4 regions of the Pseudomonas sp. Mb7 genome follow, and region 3 is predicted to be linked to each of the others. Evidence: predicted binding sites of a transcription regulator. Region 3 holds the regulator's gene; each other region holds the start of a gene.
What was found. Region 3 encodes sigma-54, which starts transcription at its own class of promoters, with help from an activator protein. Its sites were predicted from a motif close to ANTGGCATNNANNTTGCTNT; they were not measured.

Region 1 (2,204 bases), 2.7 Mb from region 3:
GAGCAGCAAGGCATCAAATCCCTGGGTGAGCTGGTTCAGCGCATCCAGACCCAGCCGCGCAGCGGTTTGCGCGAGCAGGTGGTCGATGCCATGACGACCAACGAAACCCTGTGGTTTCGTGACACCTATCCGTTTGAAGTCTTGAAGAACAAGGTGCTGCCTGAAGCGATCAAGGCCAGCCCCAACCAGCGCTTGCGGATCTGGTCAGCGGCGTGCTCGTCGGGCCAGGAACCGTACTCGCTGTCGATGTCGATCGACGAGTTCGAGCGGACCAACCTTGGTCAACTGAAGATGGGCGTGCAGATTGTTGCCACTGATCTGTCCGGCCTTATGCTGACCAACTGCAAGACCGGCGAGTACGACAGTCTGGCCATCGGTCGTGGTTTGTCGCCGGAACGCCTGCAGCGTTACTTCGACCCGAAAGGGCCGGGCCGCTGGGTGATCAAGGCGCCGATCAAGAACCGGGTAGAGTTCCGTTCGTTCAACCTGCTCGACAGCTATGCCGCGCTGGGCAAGTTCGACATCGTGTTCTGCCGCAACGTGTTGATCTACTTCTCTGCCGAAGTGAAGAAAGACATCCTGTTGCGCATTCACAGCACGTTGAAGCCGGGCGGTTATCTGTTCCTTGGCGCTTCCGAAGCGTTGAACGGTTTGCCGGATCATTACCAGATGGTGCAGTGCAGCCCGGGGATTATTTACCAGGCTAAATGATTGCAGCGGTAATACAAAAAAACGGGAAGCCTTAAGGCCTCCCGTTTTTTTATGCCCCAATTATTTTATTTCCCACGAACACCACACCCCCCCCTGTGGGAGCGAGCCTGCTCGCGAAAGCGGTCTGTCAGTAAAACAGTTGGCGACTGACACGCCGCCTTCGCGAGCAGGCTCGCTCCCACAGGGGATCTGCGTTGACCTGGCAAGGACGGCAAGCGGCAGAAAAGCGGCATCCGGCGGATACCGGTTGCCGCTTTTCTGGCATTGCCGCTTTGCCGATGCCCCGCAAAGCCCCGGTTTATGGGTGTTTTGCCGTTTGGCACGGCGCTTGCTAAAGCTCAGTTACGAAAAACCGGTCACCTGAAGGTTCCCGACATGAGCATCAGCTTCGATAAAGCGCTCGGCATTCACGAAAAGGCATTGGGCTTCCGCGCCCAGCGTGCCGAAGTGCTGGCCAACAACATCGCCAACGCCGACACCCCGAACTACAAGGCTCGGGATCTGGATTTCTCCAAAGTGCTTGAAGCACAGACCCAGAAAAACGCTAACGGCACCATCGCCCTGAACATGACCAACAGCCGTCACATCGAAGCTGAAGGCCTGGGCAATGGCGACGAATCGCTGATGTATCGCACGCCGATGCAACCGTCGATCGACCAGAACACCGTGGACGCTCAACTGGAACAGTCGAACTACGCGGAAAACGCCGTCGGCTTCCAGGCCAGCTTCACCCTGCTCAACAGCAAATTCAAAGGGCTGGTGTCAGCCCTGCGCGGAGAGTAATCCATGTCCCTGTCCAGCGTTTTCAACATTGCCGGCAGCGGCATGAGCGCACAAACCACGCGTCTGAACACCGTGGCGTCGAACATCGCCAACGCCGAAACCGTCTCGTCGAGCATCGACCAGACCTATCGCGCCCGTCACCCGGTGTTCGCCACCATGTTCCAGGGCGGCCAGAACAGCGGCAGCAATTCACTGTTCCAGAGCCAGGACGCGGCCGGTCAGGGCGTACAGGTGCTCGGTGTGGTCGAAGACCAGAGCAACCTCGAAGCGCGCTACGAGCCGAACCATCCGGCGGCCGACGCCAAAGGCTACGTCTACTACCCGAACGTCAACGTGGTGGAAGAAATGGCTGACATGATTTCCGCGAGCCGCTCGTTCCAGACCAACGCCGAAATGATGAACACCGCCAAAACCATGATGCAGAAGGTACTGACCCTCGGTCAGTAATAAGGGGCGACTGCCATGAGTGTTTCCGATACCACCAGCAGCCTGAGCATGAATGACATCCTGGCGAACTCGTCGAAAAAGACCAGTTCGACCACCGGTGGCATTGCTTCGGCGACCAACAGCGCCACCGGCGGCCAGGCACTGGGCAAGGATGCGTTCCTGCAATTGCTGGTCACCCAGCTGAAAAACCAGAACCCGCTTGATCCGCAGGACAACAGTGCCTTCGTTGCGCAGTTGGCACAGTTCAGCAGCCTTGAGGGGAT
Region 2 (2,204 bases), 1.0 Mb from region 3:
TCACCACCAAGGAGCCTTCGCGCAGCGCCACACGGGTCAAACCGCCGGGAACCACCCGGGTTTCGCGCCCGGACAAGACAAACGGACGCAAGTCGATATGGCGCGGCGCGATGCCGTTTTCGACAAAGGTCGGACAGGTCGACAGCGACAGCGTCGGTTGCGCGATGTACGCGTGGGGTTTGGCTTTGATCCGTTCGCGGAAAGCATCGATTTCCGCTTTCGTCGATGCCGGCCCGACCAACATTCCGTAACCGCCTGAGCCTTGGGTTTCCTTGACCACCAGATCTGGAAGATTGGCCAGCACATGAGAAAGTTCAGACGGGTTGCGGCATTGCCAGGTCGGTACGTTCTTCAAAATCGGCTCTTCGTCGAGGTAGAACCGGATCATGTCAGTAACGAACGGATACACCGATTTGTCGTCCGCTACGCCGGTGCCGATGGCGTTGGCCAGCACCACGTTGCCCGAGCGATAAGAGGACAGCAGCCCCGGCACACCGAGCATCGAATCGGGATTGAACGCCAGTGGATCGAGAAACGCGTCGTCGAGCCGACGGTAGATAACGTCCACCGCTTTCGGGCCGTCCGTAGTGCGCATGAAAACTTTGTCGTCGCGAACGAACAGATCCGCGCCTTCCACCAACTCCACGCCCATTTCCCGCGCCAGGAATGCGTGCTCGAAGAACGCACTGTTGAAACGCCCCGGCGTCAGCACCACCACGCTCGGGTCATCGATCGGACTTGAGCTTTTCAGGGTGTCGAGCAACAGGTTCGGGTAGTGATCGATCGGGGCAATACGCTGCGCGGCGAACAGCTCCGGGAACAGGCGCATCATCATCTTGCGGTCTTCGAGCATGTAGCTGACGCCGCTCGGTGTACGCAGGTTGTCTTCGAGCACGTAATAAGTGCCGTCGCCGTCGCGCACCAGATCGACGCCGGAGATGTGCGAATAGATATCGCGGTGCAGATCCAGGCCTTGCATCGCCAACTGATATTGCTCGTTGGCCAGCACCTGTTCGGCGGGAATGATCCCGGCCTTGATAATGCGCTGCTCGTGATAGAGGTCGGCGAGGAACATGTTCAACGCCTTGACCCGCTGGATGCACCCGCGCTCGACGATTCGCCATTCACTGGCAGGGATGCTGCGCGGGATGGTGTCGAAAGGAATCAGGCGCTCGGTGCCCTGCTCGTCGCCATAGAGCGTGAACGTGATGCCGGCGCGATGGAACAGCAGATCGGCCTCGCGTCGCCGCTGGGCCAACAGCTCATCCGGCGTATCAGCCAGCCATCGGGCGAACTCCCGATAATGCGGGCGAACCTGGCCGCCGGCATCGTACATCTCATCAAAATAGGTGCGGATCATGCCGTACTCCTTGTCACCCGGACATACAGGCCTTCGCAAGGCCCGTGCCATCGGCATAAACGCTTTGATTTCAATCGGTTGGAAATACACGCCGCAGGCACCGCACCATTCCTGTGCGGCAAATGCCCCAACCGGATTGCCCCCGCTTCATTGCGACGCACTGCATCGCCTATCACCAGCATAGTCAGAGTTGATTTCACTGCCCGGCGCTGCCTGCGGATAATCCGCACATTCGCTGCAAATCTTCACCGGCCCCGGCGCCATGAAGCGGCCAGCTCAACTGATTGGGATCGCCTCGGCGGCCCGCCCCGCTGTAACCCTGACCGGTTTCCTCTCCTTATCGGTCTTCCCTTTTAGCCACCCTCTCCGGTGGCTTTTTTTTGCCTCGGTTTCTTGTTTCAGGGTTTTGCCACAGCGTTTTGCTTATGCCGGAAATGACAACGGCCAACCCGAAGGTCAGCCGTTGCTCAACAAATGAAACCAGAGATCAGTTCAAACGGTGGCGGTTGCGCACCTCCTGCTTCACACCCCAGCCTTCGATAATGCCACCCAGAGGTTCAACCACGGCAGAGAATCCCTGCTCGAAGTCGCCGATATCGTCATATGTCGCGTACATCACTTTGCTCAATTCCAGCGCCCACGCACCGTCATCACGCAGGCTGACCTGGGCATTGATGGATTCACCGCGAAATTTGCCTGCCGCCCTGCGCGCCCGCTCCTCGTCCGGGAAAATTGCGTAGAACTCGATGGGATGGAATCGGGAAAAATCGAAACCGCCTTCTTTCATGCGGCGCAGAACATTGCTGCTGATGTCTTCTTGATAGGCTGTGCTCATGAATCGTCC
Region 3 (2,204 bases):
GTTGGCAATTTGTTCGAGGGCTTTCTTTTTACTGCCGCCCGGCACGTTCACGAGGGAACGGCCGGGGGTCAGGATACTTTCAAGTCGGATCATGGGGTGGGGGGTTATCGACCGGTAGCGCCCTGGAGCAGGCTCTGGGTCTTTTCCTTATGCTTTTTGAGTTGTTTATCCAGCTTGTCGGTCAAGGCGTCGATCGCCGCGTACATATCGGTATGTTCCGCGTTGGCGACCACTTCGCTGCCGGGTATATGCAAGGTGGCTTCGATTTTCTGCTTCAGCTTTTCGACGCACATCGTGACTTGCACGTTGGTGATCTTGTCGAAATGGCGCTCCAGTCGTTGGAGTTTTTCCTCGATGTAGGAACGCAGAGGTTGGGTCACTTCCAGTTGGTGTCCACTGATGTTGACTTGCATACAGCTTCTCCTTCGTTGCCAGTGCATAAAGCGGCAGGCCGGATAGCCTGCCACTGGAACGCTGTAACGTGGCTTACATCAACCGCTTGCGTTCGCTCGAAGGCGCGATCCCGAGGGATTCGCGGTACTTGGCGACGGTGCGGCGAGCCACCTGAATGCCTTGTGCCTCCAGTAAACCAGCGATCTTGCTGTCACTCAACGGCTTTTTCTGATTTTCCGCGGCAACCAGTTTTTTGATGATCGCGCGGATCGCCGTGGACGAGCATTCGCCGCCTTCGGAGGTGCTGACGTGGCTTGAGAAAAAGTATTTCAGTTCATAAATACCGCGCGGGGTATGCATGAATTTCTGTGTGGTCACCCGGGAAATGGTCGATTCGTGCATGCCGACCGCTTCAGCGATGTCGTGCAGAACCAACGGCTTCATGGCTTCGTCGCCGTACTCCAGAAAACCGCGTTGATGCTCGACGATCTGGGTAGCTACTTTCATCAGGGTTTCGTTGCGGCTCTGCAGGCTCTTGATGAACCAGCGGGCTTCCTGCAACTGATTGCGCATGAAGGTGTTGTCGGCGCTGGTGTCGGCGCGACGGACGAAACCGGCGTACTGGGCGTTGACGCGCAGGCGCGGTACCGATTCCTGATTCAGCTCGACCAGCCAGCGCTCGTTGTCCTTGCGCACGATGACGTCAGGGACAACGTATTCGGCTTCAGTGGATTCGATTTGCGAGCCAGGGCGCGGATTGAGGCTTTGCACCAGTTCGATGACCTGGCGCAGCTCGTCTTCCTTGAGCTTCATGCGGCGCATCAACTGGCTGTAGTCGCGACTGCCGAGCAGGTCGATGTAATCGCTGACCAGACGTTTCGCTTCCGCCAGCCACGGCGTCTTGGCGGGTAGCTGACGCAATTGCAGCAGCAGGCATTCGCCAAGGTTGCGCGCGCCGATACCGGCCGGTTCGAATTGCTGGATGCGGTGCAGGACGGCTTCGATTTCATCGAGTTCGATGTCGAGTTCCGGATCGAACGCCTCGAGGATTTCCTCGAGGGTTTCGTCCAGGTAGCCCTGATTGTTGATGCAATCGATCAGGGTCACGGCGATCAGGCGATCGGTGTCGGACATCGGTGCCAGGTTCAGTTGCCACAGCAGGTGGCTTTGCAGGCTCTCGCCGGCGGACGTGCGGGTGGTGAAGTCCCATTCGTCGTCATCGCTGCTGGGCAGGCTGCTGGCGCTGGTCTGGTAGACGTCTTCCCAGGCGGTGTCGACCGGAAGTTCGTTGGGGATACGCTCGCTCCAGTCACCTTCCTCCAGGTTGTCCACCGTGGGCGCGGTTTCCTGATACGAGGGTTCCTGGATCTCGGTGTTGGGCTTCTGTTCGGCGTTGTCGGCCATGGGATCGGAATTGTCGAAGTCGTCGCCTTCTTCCTGGCGTTCGAGCATCGGATTGGATTCCAGAGCCTCCTGGATTTCCTGTTGCAGATCCAGGGTCGACAATTGGAGCAGGCGGATGGCCTGTTGCAGCTGCGGTGTCATCGTCAGCTGCTGGCCCATTCTCAAGACTAGCGATGGTTTCATGGCAGGGGCTTAACACCTTATTCGCCGGCGCTATGCGCCATCCACTACAGGGCGCCGGGGCGCCAAACTTAAGCAAATTATATGCCTGAAACTGAAGTGTTTGCCTAGAGCGCTGTAACAATTAAAGCGTATTAATTCCTGCTTGAATCGATACAGCGCCCGGGCGGCGCACCGGGCACTGTTACGCTTACAAGCGGAACTCGTGGCCCAGATACACTTCCTTG
Region 4 (2,204 bases), 2.0 Mb from region 3:
GCCTTTGTTGGTTTCTACTTTGATGTCAGTACCTGGAATGCCTTTTTCGGTGACCAGGTCAGCTTTGACTTTGGTAGTGATCCAAGTGTCGGAAGTAGCTTCTTTAGCCTGGGTGACTTCACCGGCAGCCAGAGTCATTGGAGCCTGGGTAGCCTGAGTGGATTGTGCGAATGCACCGGAAGCCATGGTCAGGGTCAGCGCGGTAGCAGCAGCGGCAGTGATAGCGAACTTCTTCATACGAGTAACTCCTGTTTTTCTGGAAAGTCTGCTGGTTGTCTTGTCAGCAGGGTTACCAAGGTAGTTGCGAACGCTGTGCCAACTTTTTCGAACGAACAATATTCTTAATAATCAATAACTTACAGATATCACCAATTTCCGAAATCATGCAATTTGCATGAACTGGCCAATGTTCGCATGCAAGTTGCGGTTTTTGGGAAAGTTCCTAAGACGCTGAAATTATTGAAGCTTTTTAGAAGTGTGAACCAAGAAAAATGCCCCGCATTGCGGGGCATTTGGCAGTCCATCAACAACTCAGGTACCGCTGGCAGTACATCCTTTTGGCGAATAGTCCGGTGCAACGGTCGTACCGCAAGTCCATACGCCCGCACCGGTTCCGGAGGAACGAGTAAGCGTGATGGTTTTATCCAGCACCGGACCTGGCGCATTTTTAATCGTGCAGACGATCGAACCTGCACCCGAAGATGCGGTACCTGTTGCAGACACTGAGCAGTTGGAGGTTAAAACAGTTGCACTGCCAGCCACGTTTGTATTGGTAGGATCGGTGCCCTGATTGATCACATCCTCAAACGGCACTTTCATCGCACTGATTTCCGCCAGCCCCGCCGTCACCTTCGACCGCGCCTGATACTTGGAATACTGCGGCAAGGCGATGGTCGCCAGAATCCCGATGATTGCCACCACGATCAGCAGTTCGATCAGCGTAAACCCTTGTTGTTTTTTCATAGACACGCTCCATGCATGAGTCGAAATCTCATGATCTGAAAGTGACGCAGCATAGGCCATGCCAATGCCTTCAAGACCCGCCCATTGGGGCGCGAAGCGCTTGCAACGCCAATTCCTACAACCTGCAACCGCACTATCTGACACTTTTTGTCACCTGCACCCGCCGTGTTTGGCGCTGTCACTTGACTAGGCTATAAGTCATGAACGGCAAGCGTGCGGAATCCCCATGAATGACATCGCTCTGAGCGGTCTGGCCAAGCAATTGGTCCAGGCCGAACTGCTCACGGAAAAAAGCGCCCAGCAAGCTTGGCAACAGGCCCAACGCAATCGTCTGTCGCTGGTCAGCTATCTGGTGCAGAACAAACTGGTCAAGAGCTCACAGGTCGCCGAGATCGCCTCCGAGCATTTCGGCATGGCCTTGCTTGATCTCAACTGCCTGGACAAGGAAACCCAGCCCAAAGGCCTGGTCAGCGAAAAACTCGTGCGTCAGCATCACGCCATGCCCTTGTGGCGTCGCGGCAACAAGCTGTTCGTGGGCATTTCCGACCCGAGCAATCATCAAGCAATCAACGACATCCAGTTCAGTACCGGGCTGAGCACCGAAGCCATTCTGGTCGAGGACGACAAACTTACCGATGCCATCGAGAAATTCTTCGACACCCACACCAGCGGTCTGGAGGACATGGCCGATGTCGATCTCGACGGGGTCGATGTCGAATCCGTCGACGACAGCAAGCAGGACGCCATCGGCGGGCTCGACGCCGACGATGCGCCGGTGGTGCGCTTCGTGCACAAGATGTTGCTGGATGCGATCAAGAGTGGCTCTTCCGACTTGCACTTCGAGCCTTACGAAAAAAACTACCGGGTGCGGGTGCGCACCGACGGCATCCTGCGCGAGGTTGCCAAACCGCCGATTCAATTGGCCGGGCGCATCGCCGCACGCCTGAAAGTCATGGCCAGCCTGGATATTTCGGAACGGCGCAAACCTCAGGACGGGCGGATCAAGATGCGCCTGTCGAAAAGCAAGTCGATCGATTTCCGGGTCAACACGCTGCCGACCCTGTGGGGCGAAAAAGTGGTGATCCGGATTCTCGACCCGTCCAGCGCGCAGATCGGTATCGACGCGCTCGGCTATGAGCCAGAGCAGAAAGACCTGTACATGGCCGCACTCAAGCAGCCACAGGGCATGATTCTGGTCACCGGGCCGACCGGTTCGGGTAAAACCGTTTCGCTGTATACCG

Region 1: flgB (flagellar basal body rod protein FlgB) is a predicted target of sigma-54. The motif match lies at 1,027-1,046, and genes of this name have one in related genera.
Region 2: ACOYXH_RS05715 (circularly permuted type 2 ATP-grasp protein) is a predicted target of sigma-54. The motif match lies at 1,393-1,412, and genes of this name have one in related genera.
Region 4: ACOYXH_RS21000 (pilin) is a predicted target of sigma-54. The motif match lies at 1,010-1,029, and genes of this name have one in related genera.

What each region holds. Positions count from the first base shown of each region.
Region 1 is NZ_CP186501.1:3,995,298-3,997,501, reverse strand. Features, by position in the region: gene cheR (protein-glutamate O-methyltransferase CheR) at 1-711, shown strand, start outside; gene flgB (flagellar basal body rod protein FlgB) at 1,087-1,494, shown strand; gene flgC (flagellar basal body rod protein FlgC) at 1,498-1,941, shown strand; gene flgD (flagellar hook assembly protein FlgD) at 1,957-2,204, shown strand, end outside.
Region 2 is NZ_CP186501.1:1,228,712-1,230,915, reverse strand. Features, by position in the region: gene ACOYXH_RS05715 (circularly permuted type 2 ATP-grasp protein) at 1-1,360, opposite strand, end outside; gene ACOYXH_RS05710 (ribonuclease E inhibitor RraB) at 1,848-2,195, opposite strand.
Region 3 is NZ_CP186501.1:212,519-214,722, forward strand. Features, by position in the region: gene ptsN (PTS IIA-like nitrogen regulatory protein PtsN) at 1-93, opposite strand, end outside; gene hpf (ribosome hibernation-promoting factor, HPF/YfiA family) at 105-413, opposite strand; gene ACOYXH_RS00895 (RNA polymerase factor sigma-54) at 487-1,980, opposite strand; gene lptB (LPS export ABC transporter ATP-binding protein) at 2,168-2,204, opposite strand, start outside.
Region 4 is NZ_CP186501.1:4,670,849-4,673,052, forward strand. Features, by position in the region: gene ACOYXH_RS20995 (BON domain-containing protein) at 1-237, opposite strand, end outside; gene ACOYXH_RS21000 (pilin) at 532-963, opposite strand; gene pilB (type IV-A pilus assembly ATPase PilB) at 1,190-2,204, shown strand, end outside.